DNA from 3 places in the Pseudomonas sp. NPDC090203 genome. Region 2 is predicted to be linked to each of the others. Evidence: riboswitches for the same ligand, from Rfam matches in the RefSeq annotation. Region 2 holds a riboswitch; each other region holds the start of a gene.

Region 1 (6,117 bases), on a different contig from region 2:
TGAGAATTTATTTTCATTCGCATTAGTTGAGTGAAATACTAGGACTTTGTCAGTTGACGTGGAATGGCGTAGACTGCGCCCCACGTCTGCGAGGAATTTTCATGACCGCTATTACCATTACCGATGCCGCCCACGATTACCTGGCCGATCTGCTGCAGAAGCAGAATACCCCCGGTATCGGCATCCGCGTGTTTATTACCCAGCCTGGCACCCAATACGCTGAAACCTGCATTGCCTACTGCAAGCCGGGCGAAGAAAAACCGGAAGACAAGGCCATTGGCCTCAAGAGCTTCACGGCCTGGATCGACTCGTTCAGCGAGGCCTTCCTGGACGACGCCGTGGTCGACTACGCGACCGACCGCATGGGCGGCCAGCTGACCATCAAGGCGCCGAATGCCAAAGTCCCGATGGTCAATGCCGACAGCCCGATCAACGAGCGCATCAACTACTACCTGCAGACCGAGATCAACCCGGGTCTGGCCAGCCACGGCGGCCAGGTTACGCTGATCGACGTGGTCGAGGAAGAAGACAAGAACATCGCCGTTCTGCAATTCGGCGGCGGCTGCCAGGGCTGCGGCCAGGCCGACGTGACCCTCAAGGAAGGCATCGAGCGCACACTGCTCGAGCGCATCCCTGAGCTGTCGGGCGTACGTGACGTGACCGACCACACGCAGAAAGAAAACGCTTACTACTGAGTGTTTCGCTGCAAACGAAAAAGCCCCGACCTGTTCGGGGCTTTTTTCATGGTGTCGGAATCCCGTAGCAGCATGGCTTGCCAGCGGGAGCGATCTTGAGAATGTCCCCGCCGGCAAGCCGTGCTGCTACGGGGCCGAGGCAAGGCACAGAATTCATCGGCGCCCGCCATCCTGTAGCAGCACGGCTTGCCGGCGGGAGCGGGCTCAAGGTCGAAACAAATGCGCATGCCCTGCGCGGTACAACGATGATTCACTGAACACGTCATTGCCCAATACCCGGCCCACGAGAATCAACGCCGTGCGTCTAAACCCCTTGGCCTGCACTTTCTGTTCGATATCCGCCAGGGTCCCGACCACCCAGTCCTGATCCGGCCAGCTGGCCCGGTGGACCACGGCTATCGGGCAATCCTGACCATAGTGCGGCGTCAGTTCGGCGACGATTTTGCCCAGGTTGCTGACCCCCAGGTGGATCGCCATGGTCGCCTTGTGTCGTGCCAGATCCCCCAGTTCCTCGCCCTTCGGCATGGCGGTTTTGTCGCCGTAACGGGTCAGGATCACGCTCTGGGAGATGTCCGGCAGGGTCAGTTCGGTGCCCAGCAACGCAGCGCACGCGGCAGTGGCGGTCACCCCGGGGATGATTTCGAACGGGATACCGAGTTCACGCAGGCAGCGAATCTGCTCGCCGATGGCGCCGTACAGGCTCGGGTCGCCGGAGTGCACGCGGGCCACGTCCTGGCCATTTGCATGAGCGGATTTCATCAAGGCGATGATCTGCTCCAAGTGCAACTCGGCGCTGTTGACCACCTGGACCGCCGAATGCCCCACAAGAACCGCCTCTGGCACCAGTGATCCGGCGTAGATGATGACGGGGCAGGTGCGGATCAGCCGCTGGCCCTTGACCGTGATCAGATCCGGATCGCCTGGGCCTGCACCGATGAAAAAAACAGTCATTGCATCTCCGAAATCAAATCTCACCCTGTAGGAGCGCGCTTGCCCGCGACGGCGGTGTGTCAGACGACACAGGGGTGACTGATACACCGCCGTCGCGGGCAAGCGCGCTCCTACAGGTTCGAGGCCAGCGCAAAAGTGGCGCGGGAGGTTTTACGCCGTTGTATCAACAGCCTGGACGCACGGCCCGTCAAACGTGTGGCCAACGCCAGCGCCGCGCTTTCCGCCACACCGTAGCAGCCGGTGGTGTCGAAGGCGATCAGTGAGCGGTGGGCCAGTTGCGGCTCGAAGGCTGTCATTTCTTGCGCGCTGAAAAAGTAGAGCGGCAACCCAAGCTCCTCGGCCAGTTCCAGCAACCCCGGTTCCGTCGACTTGCTGTCGATTGAGGCCAGGGCTGTGATGTCTGACAGTGCCAGTTGATGCTCAACCAGGGTGACCTCGATCAAGCCGCGAAGCACCAGTGCCGGGCAACCGCGCTGGCAGCCCAGGCCGATCACCAGGATCGGCCTTGCGGCTGCCTTGTTCATACCGCGTGGTTCAGGCCAGGGTGTGCAGCGTGTGCGTCATAACGGCGGAACAGCCAGGCGCTGATCAGGCCCATCGCCACCCAGAACACCGCGTTGGTCAGCAGCGAGGCAATCTTGAACTGGGCTTCGAGCGCTTCAGGCGCCAGTGCCGAATGCACCAGCGGCTGCGGGGCGCCGACGATGTGTGGAACCACCAGGATGGCCGCGCCGAGCACCTTGAGCAGCCAGTTCTGGGCAAACACGATCAGCGCAAGACCCACGGCAGTGGAGGCGGCGGTGCTGATCCACCAGATCTGACGCTGGGTCAGGTCGGCGGCGGCAGTGCCCGGCAGCTCCGGTGGCAGGCCCAGGGTAGGGGCGAGGACAAACACGGCGAAACCGGCCAGGCCCCAGAGCGCGCCCTGGCTGGTTTTCGACGGAGCGCGCAAGGTGTACAGCGCCGCCAGCATCAGGGCGAAGCCCACCGCGACCACCAGGTTACCGCCGGTGGTGGAAAGCACGCGCTGCCAGCCGTCTTCAGGCTCCCAGGCCTCTTCATCGTGCACGTGACCGGCCATCGCGGTGTCGCCATGCTCGTGGGCGTGCTCGTGCATTTCTGCGGCAGGGGCCTTTTCATAGGTTTCGGCTTGCAGGATCAGCGGCGCGACCCAGAAACTTTGCACCAGGGTCAGCAGCAGGGCTGCGAGCAGGCCAGTGAAACCGGCTGTTTGAGCGATACGCTTGAACATGGCGGCAGGTCTCAGTGGCAAGGGAAGGCGGAGCTGTGACGGGTGTCGTGCGCGGCGTTGTGCACGGCGTCGATGTGCGAGAAACCCGCGAAATAAACCAGGCACGCGCCCAGAATCATCGCGCTGACGGCGGCAGTCAGGCGCTGGCTCTGGGTGCCGGCGGAGCTGGCGGTCTGGGTGCTGGTCTGGTTGGTCGTGCTGATCGACATGGCGCTTCCCTCTGAAAGTTTCAGCGAACGGGAAGGCGCAAGGCACACCACTGACGCACGTCAGTGATGAACGCAACTGCACCCGCCCACCGCGGGTTTGTTATGTGAACGTTGTCGGGCCGGTCTCCGGGCTTGCGAGGGGCCTGACAACTGCCTTCAAGAATCGCCTTCCCATATCGCTGACCGACACAGTGGATCTGACTCTTCGCTCGCTTACCGTTGCGGGGGCAGCGCCGGACTTGCACGAACCATGGGGCTCGCACGCACCGGTTTCCCGTTTCACCCTGTGAAGGGCACCCGTAACAAGGTGTGTAGGAGAGCATGGGGCGCAGGATCAGTCAATCGGCGCCAGAGATGACCGTAGCAGCACGGCTTGCCGGCGGGGACGATTTCGAGGCCGCCCCCGCCGGCAAGCCGTGCTGCTACGTAGAGCGTGTTTGCAGGCATTGCCTTGGTATGAACGTTGACCTTCGCCAAGGCACTGCGTAGCCTTGCGCACTTGAGGTTCACCGTTGTGCCTGTCAAGCAGGCTGCGGTGCTAAGAAGGGAATGTGGTTCGACGCCATAGCTGCCCCCGCAACTGTAAACGGTCATGTTCATTGCACAGCCACTGCGCGAGCGGGAAGGCGCGATGGACGCGAGCGGCCTGACCTGCGTCAGCCTCGCCACCGTGAGCCAGGAGACCTGCCTCGAAGCGGACGCCACGTCCACGAATTCTCATTACAACCGGGCGGGGTGATCCGGTGGCGAATCGAACAGCAGGCCTGTCCAGCGCGACGGCCGCGCGGTTTTCGTCCTGTTTGCCCGCCGCTACCCCATAGGGCATCCGATGAAAACACTGGCCAAACTCCCCGTCACCATCGTTACCGGCTTTCTGGGCTCGGGCAAGACCACGTTGCTGCGCCACATGCTCGACAACGCCGAAGGCCGCCGCATCGCGGTGATCGTCAACGAGTTCGGCGAGCTGGGCATCGACGGCGAAATCCTCAAGCAATGCACCATCGGCTGCACCGAGGAAGAAGCCAACGGCCGCGTCTACGAACTGGCCAACGGCTGCCTGTGCTGCACCGTGCAGGAAGAGTTTTTCCCAGTGATGCAGGAGCTGGTTGCCCGTCGCGGCGATCTGGACCACATTCTCATCGAAACCTCGGGCCTGGCCCTGCCAAAACCTTTGGTACAGGCCTTCCAGTGGCCGGAAATCCGCAACGCCTGCACCGTTGACGCGGTGATCACCGTGGTCGACAGCCCTGCGGTGGTGGCCGGTACCTTCGCCGCGTTCCCGGATCAGGTCGACGCCCAGCGCAAGCTCGATCCGAACCTGGATCACGAATCGCCGCTGCACGAGCTGTTCGCCGACCAACTGGCCAGTGCTGACCTGGTGGTCCTGAACAAGGCCGACATGCTCGATGCCCAGGCGCTGGCTGCCGTGCGTGCCGAAGTCGCCGAAGAACTGCCGCCTGCGGTGAAAATCATCGAGGCCAGCAAGGGCCAGTTGCCGATCAACGTGTTGCTGGGCCTGGGCGCCGAGTCCGAACTGCACATCGATGGCCGCAAGACCCACCACGATCACCACGAAGGCGACGATCACGATGACCACGATCACGACGCCTTCGACTCGATCTCCATCTCGCTGCCTCAGGCCGACGAAGCACTGCTGCTCGATGCCCTGACCCAGGCCGTGGTGCAACACGGCATTCTGCGGGTCAAAGGTTTCGCGGCGATTCCCGGCAAGCCGATGCGCCTGCTGGTGCAGGGCGTGGGCACTCGTTTCGACAAGCACTTCGACCGCGCCTGGAAAGCCGACGAAGAACGCGTCAGCCATCTGGTGCTGATCGGTCAGGACCTGGACGCCGCCGTGCTCGAAGCCCAGTTGCGCGCCGCGATCCAGGGCTGATCCATGCACCTGCTGCGCACCCAGCCCGGCGGCTTTGTCCCCGACGACAGCATCGCCGACCTGGGACAGACGCCTGCCGATCTGGTGATCCTGTGCAGCGGTGACTCCCATCTGGCGCTGCTGGCGGAAACTGCCCAGCAGTTGCCTGACGACTACCCGAGCCTGCGCCTGGCCAACCCGATGCAGGTGCAGAACCACGCTTCGGTCGATCTCTATGTCGACGAAGTGCTGCGCCACGCCAAAGTCATCCTGATTTCCCTGCACGGTGGCATCGGCTACTGGCGTTACGGCGTCGAACGGCTGGTGGAGCTGGCAGCGGCCTCTAAAAAAGGGGCCGGTGTGAAACTGATTCTGGTGCCGGGCGACGACCGCCCCGACCCGGAACTCAGCGACCTGAGCACTGAACCTGCCGAGGACCGCGAGCGGCTCTGGCACTACCTGCGCCAGGGCGGCAAGCACAATGCCCTGCAGCTGTTCAATTGCCTGGCCAGCCGTTGGCTGGACCGCGACTACGCCTGGGAAGAACCTCAAACCCTGCCGCGCACGGCGATCTATCACCCGCACAAGGCCAGCGCGACCCTGGCTGACTGGCAGGCCGAATGGCAGGTCGATCATCCCGTGGCCGCCGTGCTGTTCTACCGCTCGCATTTGCAGGCGGCCAATACCGGCTTCATCGACGTGTTCTGTCAGCGGCTGGTCGCCCAGGGATTGAACCCGTTGCCCATCGCCGTGGCGAGCCTGAAGGAGCCGGCTTGTCTTGAGGCCGTGCAGGACTGGCTGGATCAGGCCGAGTGCGAAGTGATCCTCAACACCACCGGTTTTGCCCAGTCCAGCCCAGAGGCACCGCATTTACGACCGTTTCGTCTAAATATCCCGGTGATCCAGGCAATCTGCGCCCAGGACAACGAACCGGCCTGGCAGGCCAGCGAGCAGGGCCTTGGCTCAAGGGATCTGGCGATGCACATCGCATTGCCGGAACTGGACGGGCGCATCATCAGCCGGCCCATCAGTTTCAAGGACCTGGCCTGGCGCAGCGAGCGCAGCCAGTCCGATGTGGTGTGCTACCGGGCGCAACCCGAGCGCATGGATTTCGTCGCCGAGCTGGCGCGGCGCTGG
Region 2 (6,117 bases):
TGCCAGCCGCGATCGATGGAATTGGCGTCCGCAGGCTGGCCTTCGCCCAGTTGCGGACGCTGATGCAGTTCACCGTGATAAATCGCCGCGCCACCCAGCTCAACGCCCAGCGCACCGGCCCCGGCCGCCATCACGGGACCGGCATTGGGGCTGTCCCACTTCGGCGCCTGCGTGCGCCAGCAGCGCAGGGCCAGTCGGGTTTTGCCCAGCAGCGCGTAGGTCAATGCCACTAAGCGTGCAGGAATGTAATTCAGCAGATCGTCGATCTTCGCCGCCGCCCAGCCAAAACGCTCGAAGCGCTCGTTGCGATAGCCCCACATGGCGTCCAGCGTATTGCTCAGGCGATACAGCACCACGCCCGGCGCGCCGAGCACGGCAAACCAGAAGATCGCGGCAAACACCGCATCGCTGCCGTTTTCCAGCACCGACTCGGTGGCCGCCCGGGCGACTTCGGTGGCGTCCAGCTCAGAGGTCTGGCGGCTGACCAGATAACCCACGCGCCGGCGCGCCTCATCCAGATTGTCGCCGCGCAGCGCCTGGGCCACTGGCTCGACGTGTTCGCCCAGGCTGCGCAGGCCCAGCGCGCAGTAAAGCGCCAGCACTTCGATCAGCCAGCCGATGTAGGGCAGCCAACTGAGAAGCGTCGCCAACAGCGTCAGCGGAATCACCGCGATGAACCAGGCCGTGACGCCATGGCTGCGCCAGCCACGACCGGCGCCGTTGAAACGTTGCTCGATGCGCTCGGCAAACCGGCCGAACGCCACCAGCGGGTGGTTTCGTTTTGGCTCGCCCAGCAGCGCATCCAGCGCAACCCCGGCGACGCTCAACAACGCCACGCTCATACCGCCACACTCATGTAGCCACTCCCCATGTGTTCTCGAATACCAGCTCTTGCAGCGGGCGGGCCTGGGCCCAGCCCTCCAGCACCAGCATCGGTGCCGGGTAAAATCCTTCCACCGGGCCCAGGCAAAGAATCGCCAGCGGCTTGGAGCCTTCGGGCATTTTCAACAGATCCGCCAGTGCCTGCGGCTCGAACAGCGACACCCAGCCCATGCCCAGCCCTTCGGCGCGGGCGGCCAGCCATAGATTCTGGATGGCGCAGGACAAAGACGCCATGTCCATTTCCGGCAGGGTCCTGCGCCCGAAGATGTGTTTCTCGCGATCGTCCATCAAGGCGGCGACCAGCACCTCGGCGCAGTCGCCGATGCCCTCGACCTTGAGCTTCATGAAGTCATCGGAACGCTCACCCAGTGCCTCGGCCGTGCGAACGCGCTCGGCTTCCACCTGCTCCTGAATCTGCCCGCGCAGGGCCCGGTCGCTGATGCGGATGAAGCGCCAGGGCTGCATCAGGCCGACGCTGGGCGCTTGATGGGCAGCCTCCAGCAGCCGGGCGAGCAATTCGGGGGAGACCGAACCGCCGCTGAAGTGGCGCATGTCCCGCCGCTCGGCGATGGCCCGGTAAACCGCGGCGCGCTCATCGGGGCTGAAGGCGTGGTCAGTCATGGGACGCTCTCCATATCCAGGCATACGCTAAACCTGTGGGAGCGGGCTTGCCCGCGAAGAGGCCCGCACACCCAACCCTCTACTTCGCCTGACGCGCCGCTTTCGCGAGCAAGCTCGCTCCCACAGGATCGCGATAAGGCGGATTGGCATTCCGGGCTATTCATGGCAACAAAAGCGCCGCCATCGCCTGGGGGTTGGACGGGAAATAGAAGTGCACATAGGAGGCTGTCATCCGTCCGTCCCGGTACACCGCCTCCGCGCCGCGCCCGCCGTTGGGGCTCACGCCGCGGGCAATCGGGGCCAGTTCGGTGCTGGTCAGCGAATGATGATAGGTGTGCCCGCGCAATGTGCCTTCCGGCAGCTCCACCGACTGCAGCGCCAGTGCCGCCAGGCGCTTCTGCATCACCGCTTCACCCGCCAGCAGGCCCACCAGCTCGGCGCGCTTGCCGTCCACATCGGTCAGGGCGTCGAGCAGGTAGAGCATCCCGCCACACTCGGCCAGCAAGGGTTTTCCGGCGCGGTGGTGCGCGCGAATGGCATTGAGCATCGAAACGTTCTGCCCCAGCGCCAGGTGATGCAATTCAGGGTAGCCACCGGGCAGGTACAGGCTGTCCGCCTCGGGCAATTGCCGGTCGCGGATCGGCGAGAAGAATGACAGTTCGGCGCCCATCGCCCGCAACAGATCCAGGCTGGCGCCGTAGGTAAAGGCGAAGGCTTCGTCATGGGCGATGGCGATGCGCACGCCGTCGAGCAGACGCTCAACGGGTTTGACGTCAGGGGCGGCAAAGGTCACGGCAGGCGGCAGGGTCGCGTCGCAGGTGCTGGCCAAGGCGGCTGCGGCCGCATCCAGGCGCACGTCCAGATCGTTCAGCTCGCTGGCCTGGACCAGGCCCAGGTGGCGGCTCGGCAGCTCGATCCCGGTTTCCCGGGAGAGCGCGCCGTACCAGCGCAAACCTTCGGTCAGGCTGCCTTCTAGCAGTTGCGCATGACGCACGGTGCCCACGCGGTTGGCCAGTACACCGGCAAACGGCAGGTCCGGCTGATAGCGCGCCAGGCCCAGCGCCAGGGCACCGAAGGTCTGGGCCATGGCCGTGCCGTCGATCACACCCAGCACCGGCACGCCGAAGTGGCGCGCCAGGTCGGCGCTGGACGGAGTGCCATCGAACAACCCCATCACGCCTTCGATCAGAATCAGATCGGCCTCGCCCGCCGCTTCCCACAGCAGGCGCCGGCTCTCGTCCTCGCCGACCATCCACATGTCCAGCTGGTAGACCGGGTGGCCGCTGGCGCGCTCCAGAATCATCGGGTCGAGGAAATCCGGCCCGCACTTGAACACCCGCACCTTGCGCCCCTGGTTGCGATGCAACCGGGCCAGTGCGGCGGTGACGGTGGTCTTGCCCTGCCCGGAGGCAGGTGCGGCGATCAGTACCGCAGGACAGCGACGCGGCTCACTCACAACTCGATGCCCTTCTGTGCCTTGATTCCGGCCTGGAACGCATGCTTGACCACGGCGATCTCGGAAACGGTGTCCGACAGGTCGATGAGTTCCTGCTTGGCGCCACGCCCGGTGACCACCACATGCTGCATGGGCGGACGGGCTTGCAGGTCGCTGAGCACCCTGTCCAGATCCAGATAGCCGTGCTTGAGAGCGATGTTCAGCTCGTCGAGGATCACCAGACCGACGTCCGGGTCGCGCAGCAACTCCCGAGTCACCACCCAGGCAGCTTCCGCTGCGGCGATGTCGCGCTGTCGGTCCTGGGTCTCCCAGGTGAAACCTTCGCCCATGACGTGGTAACGCACCTGTTCCGGGAAACGGCGGAAGAACAGTTCTTCGCCCGTGGCGTTGCGCCCCTTGATGAACTGCACCACACCGCACTGCATGCCGTGGCCCATGGCCCGGGCCAGCATGCCAAAGGCCGAACTGCTCTTGCCTTTGCCGTTGCCGGTCAGGACCACCAGCAGGCCGCATTCATTGGGTGCGCTGGCGATGCGCTCATCGATGATCGCTTTCTTGCGCAGCATGCGCGCCAGGTGGCGTTCGTCACGTTCGGGGGATTCGCTCATCTCGGCTCTCCGCTTTGAGGGGCAGATAGGACAGACGAAGGACGCAGGCAAGGACTGACAGCAGGCACCGGAATGGTCCGGGCCTGCGCAGAGCATCGCCCTCCGTGATGCTGTTTGGATGGATCAGGCCGGTCTCCGGACTCATGAGCGACAACCGGGGCTACGCGCCTTCCCATGCCCGTGGACACAGTGGCATCGTGCGCAGCCTTGACTCATTTACCGTTGCGGAGGCAGTGCCGGAATTGATCGCAGAACGTTCGCACCGGCTTCCCTGTTTCACCCGGTCGACCGATCAAGATCGCGGGCACCTGAAACAATCGGCGAAGGTTAGAGGGTTGACCCCGGAGCGTCAATCGAACAGGCATTTGTTGTGCAGTTGAACCCCGCGCCGCACAGCGCCTCTATTCATTACATGCCCTTGCATGACTGTTCGCAAATGGAGACAGACAATGTTCACGCTCAAACCCCAGGTTGTGATGGTGCTGGTGGTGGTCGCAGGGCTCAGCGCCTGCGGCGAGACGTCCACCTTGCAGGTGTCGGACGGCACGGGCCCCTCGCCCCAGTTGCCGGCACCGAACAAAACCCTGTTTCCCACCGTGAACATCGCCCCGGCCGTCGGCTGGCCTGCCGGTGCCAGACCGGTAGCCGCGCCGGGCACACAAGTCGCGGCCTTCGCCGAAAACCTCGACCATCCACGCTGGCTGTACGTGCTGCCCAACGGCGATGTGCTGGTGGCCGAAACCAATGCGCCGCCCAAACCTGACGACAGCAAGGGCATTCGCGGCTGGGTCATGGAGAAAGTCATGGGCCGCGCAGGCGCCGGTGTGCCCAGCGCGAACCGCATCACTCTGCTGCGGGACAAGGATCATGACGGCGTCGCCGAAACCCGCACGGTGTTCATCGATCACCTGAATTCGCCTTTCGGCATGGTGCTGGTGGGCAATGACTTCTACGTTGCCGACACCGACCGCCTGCTGCGCTTTAACTATGTAGCGGGCGAAACCTCGATCAAGGGCGAACCGCTGAAAGTCACCGACCTGCCCGGCGGCACCCTCAACCACCACTGGACCAAGAACGTCATCGCCAGCAAGGACGGCAAAAAGCTCTACGTGACCGTGGGCTCCAACAGCAATGTCGGCGAAAACGGGCTTGAGGCCGAAAAGGGCCGCGCGGCGATCTGGGAAGTGGACGCCGCGACGGGCAATCACCGCATCTTCGCCTCCGGGCTGCGCAACCCCAACGGCATGGACTGGGACCCGGTAACCGGCAAACTGTGGACGGCGGTCAACGAGCGTGACGAGATCGGCAGCGACCTGGTGCCCGACTACGTCACCTCGGTGCAGGACGGCGCCTTCTACGGCTGGCCGTTCAGCTACTACGGCCAGCACGTGGACGTTCGCGTGTCGCCGCAAAATCCCGAACTGGTGCAGAAGGCAATCGCCCCTGATTTTGCCGTCGGACCGCACACCGCCTCACTGGGCCTGGCGTTCGCCGATGGCAAATCATTGCCGGCGCCGTTCAACGAGGGCTTGTTCATCGGCCAGCACGGCTCGTGGAACCGCAAGCCCCACAGCGGCTATAAAGTGCTGTTCGTGCCATTCAAGGACGGCAAGCCAACCGGCACCCCGGTGGACCTGCTGACAGGTTTCCTCAATGCCGACGAAAAAGCCCAGGGGCGGCCTGTGGGTGTGGTCAACGATAATAAAGGCGGGGTGTTGGTGGCCGATGACGTCGGCAACAAGATCTGGCGGGTGACGGCGGCGCGGACGGTGCAGGCATCCAACACCAATCCCTGACACCTCTGTAGGAGCGCGCTTGCCCGCGATTGCGATGTGCCTGCCACCTACGAGTCTGCTGAAACGCCCACGCCCCTGTAGGAGCGCGCTTGCCCGCGACATCGGTGTACCAGACGATTGATTCGTAGCAGGCACGCCGCCGTCGCGGGCAAGCGCGCTCCTACAGGGATTGTGGCGCTACTGCTGCGCCAGATTCGAAGGCTGGATCACCCGTTTGGCGTTGAGCCAGGCTTTCTGCCAATACGGCTTGTCCAGGCTGTCTAGCTTGACGGTCCCACCCGTAGCCGGCGCATGCACGAAACGCCCTTCTCCCACGTAGATCCCGGCATGGCTGACGTTCGAGCCACCACTGGTAGCGAAGAACACCAGATCACCCGTCTGCAACTGGCTACGATCAATGTCCGGGCCGCGCAGATTGATCATCTCACGGGTCGAACGCGGCAGGCTGATGCCGGCAGCGCCCTGGTAGACATAACCGATCAATCCACTGCAATCGAAACCCGAGTCAGGCGTGTTCCCGCCCCAACGATAGGGCGTACCGACCAGCCCGATGGCACGCAAAAGCACGTCATCAGCCAGCGGCGAAGAAAACTGCGAGGGAGCGGATACCACAGGCCTGGAAACGACCTTGGGAGGGGCTGGCGGTGGATTGCTGGAACAAGCGGCCAACAATACAGCCAGTGAAGCAACAGCCAGGCGAACCGTAAACGACATAAACACAACAACCTTTATAGGATGCTTACTGTGCCGGGAG
Region 3 (6,117 bases), on a different contig from region 2:
AGCGTGAACCCCAGCGCCGTGCTGCCACCTGCCGTGGACAGGTTCAACAGCAGCCCCGTGGCGCCCTTGCCGATGGCCTCGAGGCAGCGGTCGCGCAATTGCTCGGTGCTGGCCTGGTCGACCCCGCAATGAAAGTGAACGATGTGCTCGGTCATCAACTGCCCTCCGCTGCCGGATAACGATGCCTGGTCAAAGGTTGGAAGCGTTCCGGCCCATGAAAGTTGCATCCACACCCTGTAGGAGCGCGCTTGCCCGCGACAGCAGTGCAACAATCACCGCTGATGTGTCTGAAAGATCGCTATCGCGGGCAAGCGCGCTCCTACGGCCGAACTCCTGCTTCACTGAGGGATCAGTTAAGAATCCGCATCCCCACACTCCATGACACCAGACAGGACACTCATATGAGTCTGCACGACAAGATCATTGGCCATCTGGGCTTCGGCTCTGCCCCACTGGGCAACATGTTTCGCACCATCAGCGAAGAAGAAGCCGCCGCCACCGTGCAGTCGGCGTGGGATCAGGGCATTCGCTACTTCGACACAGCGCCGATCTACGGTGCAGGCCTCTCCGAACTGCGGCTGGGCCAGGCGCTGGCCAGCCAGCCTCGCGACCAATACACCCTCAGCACCAAGGTCGGGCGCCTGGTGTCCGATGAGCTGGACGACAGCCCCCGCAGCGGCCCGTTCAGCGAAGGCCTGAAGAACAGAATAGTCACCGACTACTCCGCCGACGCGACCATGCGTTCGATTGCCGCGAGCCTGGAGCGCCTGAACACCGACCGGCTGGACATCGTGTTCGTCCACGACATCGCCCAGGATGCCCACGGTGACGAATGGATCGAACACTTCAATATTGCCCGCAAAGGCGCCTTCAGGACCCTGACCCGGTTGCGCGAGGAAGGCGTCATCAAGGCCTGGGGCCTGGGCGTCAACCGCGTCGAACCTTGCGAGCTGACCCTGGACTTGGGTGAAGCACAGCCTGACGGTTTTCTGCTGGCCGGACGCTACTCTCTGCTGGACCACGACCAACCACTGCAACGCCTGTTCAGCAAGGCCCGGGAGCACAACGCTGAATTCGTCGTGGGTGGGCCATACAGCTCGGGCGTGCTGGTGGGCGGCCAGCATTTCGAGTACCAGCCGGCGCCAGCGGCGATGCTGGACAAGGTGGCGCACATCCAGGAAATCGCCCGGCAATATCAGGTGGACATCAAGGCAGCGGCCTTGCAGTTCGTGCTGGCCAACCCATTGGTCGCGGCGGTGATCCCGGGCGCCAGCCGCCCTACGCGGATCACCGAGGATGTGACGGCCTTACACGCGCAGGTGCCGGACGGGTTCTGGCAGGCCATGCGCGATCAGGGCTTCATCGCGGCGCAAGCGCCGGTGCCGATGAAGGATTGACCTTCACAACTCTTATCCGTAGCAGCCCGGCCGGGCGGCGCTCCGCTTGCCGGCGGGGGCGTCCTCCAAATCGCCCCCGCCGGCAAGCCGGACTGCTACGGGGCATCTACCACCGACCATCTGTAACATCCCCGTTGACTCATCTGGCATTTCGGTTAGTCTCTCCAGCGCACTGTATACAAAAACAAATACAAATAGCGCCGGAGATTGTTGAACATGCCAGTAGACAACACCCTGGATCCAGCCCTTGCCGCCCATGCCTCCACCGCCGATCACCCGGCCCTGAGCCCCCGCCTTCACAACCACGACCTCGCGCCCCGACGCGCCGAAGGCAGAACATGGGGTGGATACAGTATCTTTGCCCTTTGGACCAATGATGTACACAATCTCGCCAACTACTCCTTCGCCATCGGCCTCTATGCCTTGGGGCTGGGCGGCTGGCAGATCATGCTGTCACTCGCCATCGGTGCAGCATTCGTCTACCTGTGCATGAACCTCACCGGTGACATGGGCGTGAAGACCGGCGTGCCGTTTCCGGTCATCAGCCGGGTCAGTTTCGGCATCTTCGGCGCGCAGATTCCGGCTTTGATCCGGGCGGTCATCGCCATCGCCTGGTTCGGGATTCAGACTTATCTGGCGTCGGTGGTGCTGCGGGTGCTGCTCACCGCACTGGACCCGGCACTGGACAGCTACGACCACGACTCGCTGTTAGGGCTCTCAACCCTTGGCTGGGTGTGTTTCGTCAGCATTTGGCTGGTGCAATTCGTGATTCTGGCCTACGGCATGGAGATGGTCCGTAAATATGAAGCCTTCGCCGGGCCCGTGATTCTGCTGACCGTCGCCAGCCTGGCGGTGTGGATGTTCACCCAGGCCAACGGCCAGATTGCCTGGTCGAACAAGACGCCGCTGGAGGGGCTGTCGATGTGGCGCAGCATCTTCGCTGGCAGCGCGTTGTGGCTGGCGATCTACGGCACGCTGATTCTGAATTTCTGTGACTTCTCCCGCTCCGCGCCCTGCAAGAAAACCATCCGCAAGGGCAATTTCTGGGGCTTGCCGGTGAACGTGCTGCTGTTCGCCTTCATCACCGTGATCATTTGCGGCGCACAGTTCTCCATCAACGGCCAGATCATCGAAAGCCCCACCGACATCATCAAGACCATCCCCAATACCTTCTTTCTGGTACTGGGCTGCCTGGCCTTCCTGATCGTCACGGTGGCGGTGAACATCATGGCCAACTTCGTCGCACCGGCCTTCGTCATCAGCAGCCTGGCGCCGCGCTACCTGACTTTCCGCCGCGCAGGGATGCTCAGCGCCACAGTCGCGGTGCTGATACTGCCGTGGAATCTCTACAACAGCCCGGTGGTGATCGTGTATTTTCTGTCGGGCCTGGGCGCCCTGCTCGGCCCGCTGTACGGCGTGATCACCGCCGACTACTGGCTGCTGCGCAAGGGCCGTGTGGATGTGCCGCAGCTGTACACGGAAGATCCGGCCGGGCCGTATCACTATTCACGCGGGGTCAACCTGCGCGCGGTCTGGGCGTTCATTCCCGCCGCGATCATTTCGACCATCACGGCGCTGATGCCGGCCTTCGAATCGGTTTCGCCGTTTTCCTGGCTGATGGGCGCCGCCATCGGCGCGGCGTTGTACCTGCTGCTGGCCGACCGGCGCCAACGCTTCAAGGACGTCAGTGGCGAGGCCATTGCCGTGCAAGACATCAAGCATTGATTGCAAGCGAGAGAGTTCACCCATGCGTATTTTGATCGTCAACGTCAACACCACCCAGTCGATGACCCAGACCATCGCCGAGCAGGCGCGCAGTGTCGCCTCCCCCGGCACCGAGATCGTCGGCCTGACCCCGCGCTTCGGTGCGGAGTCGGTCGAGGGCAACTTCGAGAGCTACCTGGCGGCCATTGCGGTGATGGACCGAGTGATGTCCTACGACCAGCCATTCGATGCGGTGATTCAGGCAGGCTACGGCGAACATGGCCGCGAGGGTTTGCAGGAACTGCTGGAGGTGCCGGTGGTGGACATCACCGAAGCCGCTGCGAGCCTTGCGATGCTGTTGGGCCACAAGTACTCGGTGGTGACGACACTGGATCGAGCAGTGCCGCTGATTGAAGACCGGCTGAAGCTGGCCGGGGTCTACGAGCGCTGTGCGTCGGTGCGGGCCAGTGGCATGAGTGTGCTGGAGCTTGAAGAGATGCCGGGGCGCGCCATCGAAGCCATCGTCGAGCAGGCCGCCCATGCCGTGACCCACGACAAGGCCGAGGTGATTTGCCTGGGTTGTGGCGGCATGGCCGGGCTGGACCAGATGATTCGTGATCGCGCCGGTGTGCCGGTGGTCGATGGCGTGACCGCGGCGGTGGCGTTGGCCGAATCGTTGGTGCGTTTGGGTTTGAAGACGTCCAAGGTGCGCACCTACGCCACGCCGCGTCCGAAGAAGGTGATTGGCTGGCCGTTGTTGCCGTGATCACTTGCCCGTAGCAGCACGGCCGGGCGGCGTTCCGCTTGCCGGCGTCGGCGATCTTGCGGGCGTCCCGCGGGCAAGCCCGGCTGCTACGGAACCGCGGTGGCTGCAAGAATCGCGACATGCACCTTACCCGTAGCAGCACGGCTTGCCGGCGGGAGCGATCTTGAGGACGCCGACGCCGGCAAGCCGGACTGCTACGGTGGCCGCGAGAATCGGGGCGGGCGCAATGCCTGTAAATCGTTTAGTATCCCCGCCGCCGGTTTCCACTCGGAATTAATAGGGAATCCGCGAGCCTGGCCGGTCGATGACACCAGGCTCAAACGGAACTGTCCCCGCAACTGTAGGCGCTGAGCCCTGCTTCACGATTGCCACTGGGTATCCCCGGGAAGGCCGGAGCATGGCGACGATGCGCCAGTCAGGAGACCTGCCGGCAAGCGTCAATCATTCACCGGCGGGGTGTCCGGGAAGGACTCCCGTGTGCGCGGCTTTCCATTCGCGCCTGCAACGCATCGGGATGTGCTTTCCAGTGCCAGTTCGTCGACCATCAGGCTTACTGGAGATCGCCTTTCATGTCGCTGCGCCGCCTCGCCCTTCTGTTCACCGGCCTTTCGCTGTCCAGCGCCGCATTCGCCGCGCCCACGCATTACCCGCTGACGATCGACAACTGCGGCGTACCGCTGACCTTCGCCCACGCCCCGCACAAAGCCGTGACCATCGGCCAGGCCGCCACCGAAATGCTCTACTCCCTGGGCTTGAGCCAGCAGGTGGTCGGCACTTCGCTGTGGTTCAATCAGGTTCTGGCGCAATATCAGGACGCCAACAGCAGGATCGAGCGCCTGGCCGACAACGCCCCCAGTTTCGAATCGGTGATTGGCAAGCGCCCGGACTTCGTGCCGGTGCAGTTCGAGTGGATGGTCGGCCCTCAAGGCGCGGTCGGCACCCGCCAGCAGTTTGCGGACTTGAAAATCCCGACCTACATCCTGCCGTCTGACTGCGAGGGCAAGGACAACTTGGTCGGCGCTGATGGCACGCGCCTGCAAGCCTTCAACATCGACACGCTGTACAAGAGCATTGCCCAACAGGCCGAGATCTTCGACGTACAAGACCGTGGCCAGGCGTTGATCGCCGAGTACAAGGCGCGTCTGGGCAAGGCGGTTGAGCAGGCGAAAAAACATGACAGCAACAGCGCATCGGCAGTGTTCTGGTTCTCCAGCCCCGACCTCAATGCCGCGCCATTCGTGGCCGGACGCAAGGGCATCCCGAATTTCATGCTCGATACCCTGGGCATGCGCAACATCGTCGAGTCGGATGAAGAATGGCCGACCGTCGGTTGGGAAACCATCGCCAAGGCCAATCCGACGATTCTGGTCATCGCCCGCATGGACCGCCGTCGCTTCCCGGCGGACGATCACGAGAAGAAGCTGGCGTTCCTCAGATCCGACCCCGTCACCCGCAACATGGACGCGGTGAAGAACAACCGCATCGTCATCATGGACGCCAGCGCCATGGAGTCCAGCGTGCGTCTGTTCGACGGCATCGAACAGCTTGCCAAGGCCACCGAAGGCCAATGAGTCAATTGAATATCGGCCGCGCGTTGGGCCACTGCCTGTGGGTCAGCGGCGCGCTATTGCTGGCGGTGATCGCCGGGGTGGCCGTTGGCGAAACCTCGATCAGCCTGCCGGTGATCTTCCAGGTGCTGGCCAACAAGCTATGGGCGGCTGGTTACGTGTTGGACCCCATCGATGAAGGGATTGTCTGGAACTACCGCCTCACCCGCGCCATCGTTGCGGCGGCGTGCGGCGCAGGTCTGGCGATTTCCGGGGTGGTGCTGCAGTCACTGCTGCGCAATGCGCTGGCCGATCCGTACCTGCTGGGCATCTCGGCGGGCGCCTCCACGGGCGCCGTGCTGGTGACGCTGATCGGCCTGGGTGCCGGGGCCATTTCATTGTCCACCGGTGCCTTCGCCGGGGCGATTGCGGCGTTCGCACTGGTCGCCCTGCTCGCCCGCTCCTCCCGGGGGGAATCGGCTGCCAACCAGATCATCCTCGCCGGTATCGCAGGCTCACAGTTGTTCAACGCCGTGACCTCGTTTCTGATCACCAAGTCGGCCAACGCCGAACAGGCGCGGGGCATCATGTTCTGGTTGCTGGGCAACCTCAGCGGCGTGCGCTGGTCATCGGTGATGCTGGCCGTGCCCGTGGTGTTGCTCGGCTTGCTGGTGTGCCTGTGGCACCGTCGGGCTCTGGATGC

What was found. A riboswitch is a leader RNA that binds a small molecule or an ion and turns the genes downstream of it on or off. The one in region 2 is predicted to bind cobalamin.
Region 1: another riboswitch for cobalamin. It lies ahead of ACIPO9_RS07400 (CbtB-domain containing protein); the one in region 2 lies ahead of cobO (cob(I)yrinic acid a,c-diamide adenosyltransferase).
Region 3: another riboswitch for cobalamin. It lies ahead of ACIPO9_RS05525 (ABC transporter substrate-binding protein); the one in region 2 lies ahead of cobO (cob(I)yrinic acid a,c-diamide adenosyltransferase).

The regions. Positions count from the first base shown of each region.
Region 1 is NZ_JBIVCV010000003.1:429,351-435,467, reverse strand. Features, by position in the region: gene ACIPO9_RS07425 (acyltransferase) at 1-3, shown strand, start outside; gene nfuA (Fe-S biogenesis protein NfuA) at 102-695, shown strand; gene cobM (precorrin-4 C(11)-methyltransferase) at 900-1,646, opposite strand; gene ACIPO9_RS07410 (cobalamin biosynthesis protein) at 1,757-2,170, opposite strand; gene ACIPO9_RS07405 (CbtA family protein) at 2,167-2,898, opposite strand; gene ACIPO9_RS07400 (CbtB-domain containing protein) at 2,910-3,107, opposite strand; cobalamin riboswitch at 3,207-3,423, opposite strand; cobalamin riboswitch at 3,593-3,814, shown strand; gene cobW (cobalamin biosynthesis protein CobW) at 3,937-5,001, shown strand; gene cobN (cobaltochelatase subunit CobN) at 5,005-6,117, shown strand, end outside.
Region 2 is NZ_JBIVCV010000011.1:47,013-53,129, forward strand. Features, by position in the region: gene cbiB (adenosylcobinamide-phosphate synthase CbiB) at 1-842, opposite strand, end outside; gene bluB (5,6-dimethylbenzimidazole synthase) at 853-1,503, opposite strand; gene ACIPO9_RS19250 (cobyrinate a,c-diamide synthase) at 1,664-2,959, opposite strand; gene cobO (cob(I)yrinic acid a,c-diamide adenosyltransferase) at 2,956-3,567, opposite strand; cobalamin riboswitch at 3,676-3,894, opposite strand; gene ACIPO9_RS19260 (PQQ-dependent sugar dehydrogenase) at 4,017-5,363, shown strand; gene ACIPO9_RS19265 (C40 family peptidase) at 5,541-6,077, opposite strand.
Region 3 is NZ_JBIVCV010000003.1:11,497-17,613, reverse strand. Features, by position in the region: gene ACIPO9_RS05545 (ATP-dependent Clp protease proteolytic subunit) at 1-155, opposite strand, end outside; gene ACIPO9_RS05540 (aldo/keto reductase) at 402-1,397, shown strand; gene ACIPO9_RS05535 (NCS1 family nucleobase:cation symporter-1) at 1,614-3,122, shown strand; gene ACIPO9_RS05530 (aspartate/glutamate racemase family protein) at 3,145-3,867, shown strand; cobalamin riboswitch at 4,108-4,314, shown strand; gene ACIPO9_RS05525 (ABC transporter substrate-binding protein) at 4,437-5,438, shown strand; gene ACIPO9_RS05520 (FecCD family ABC transporter permease) at 5,435-6,117, shown strand, end outside.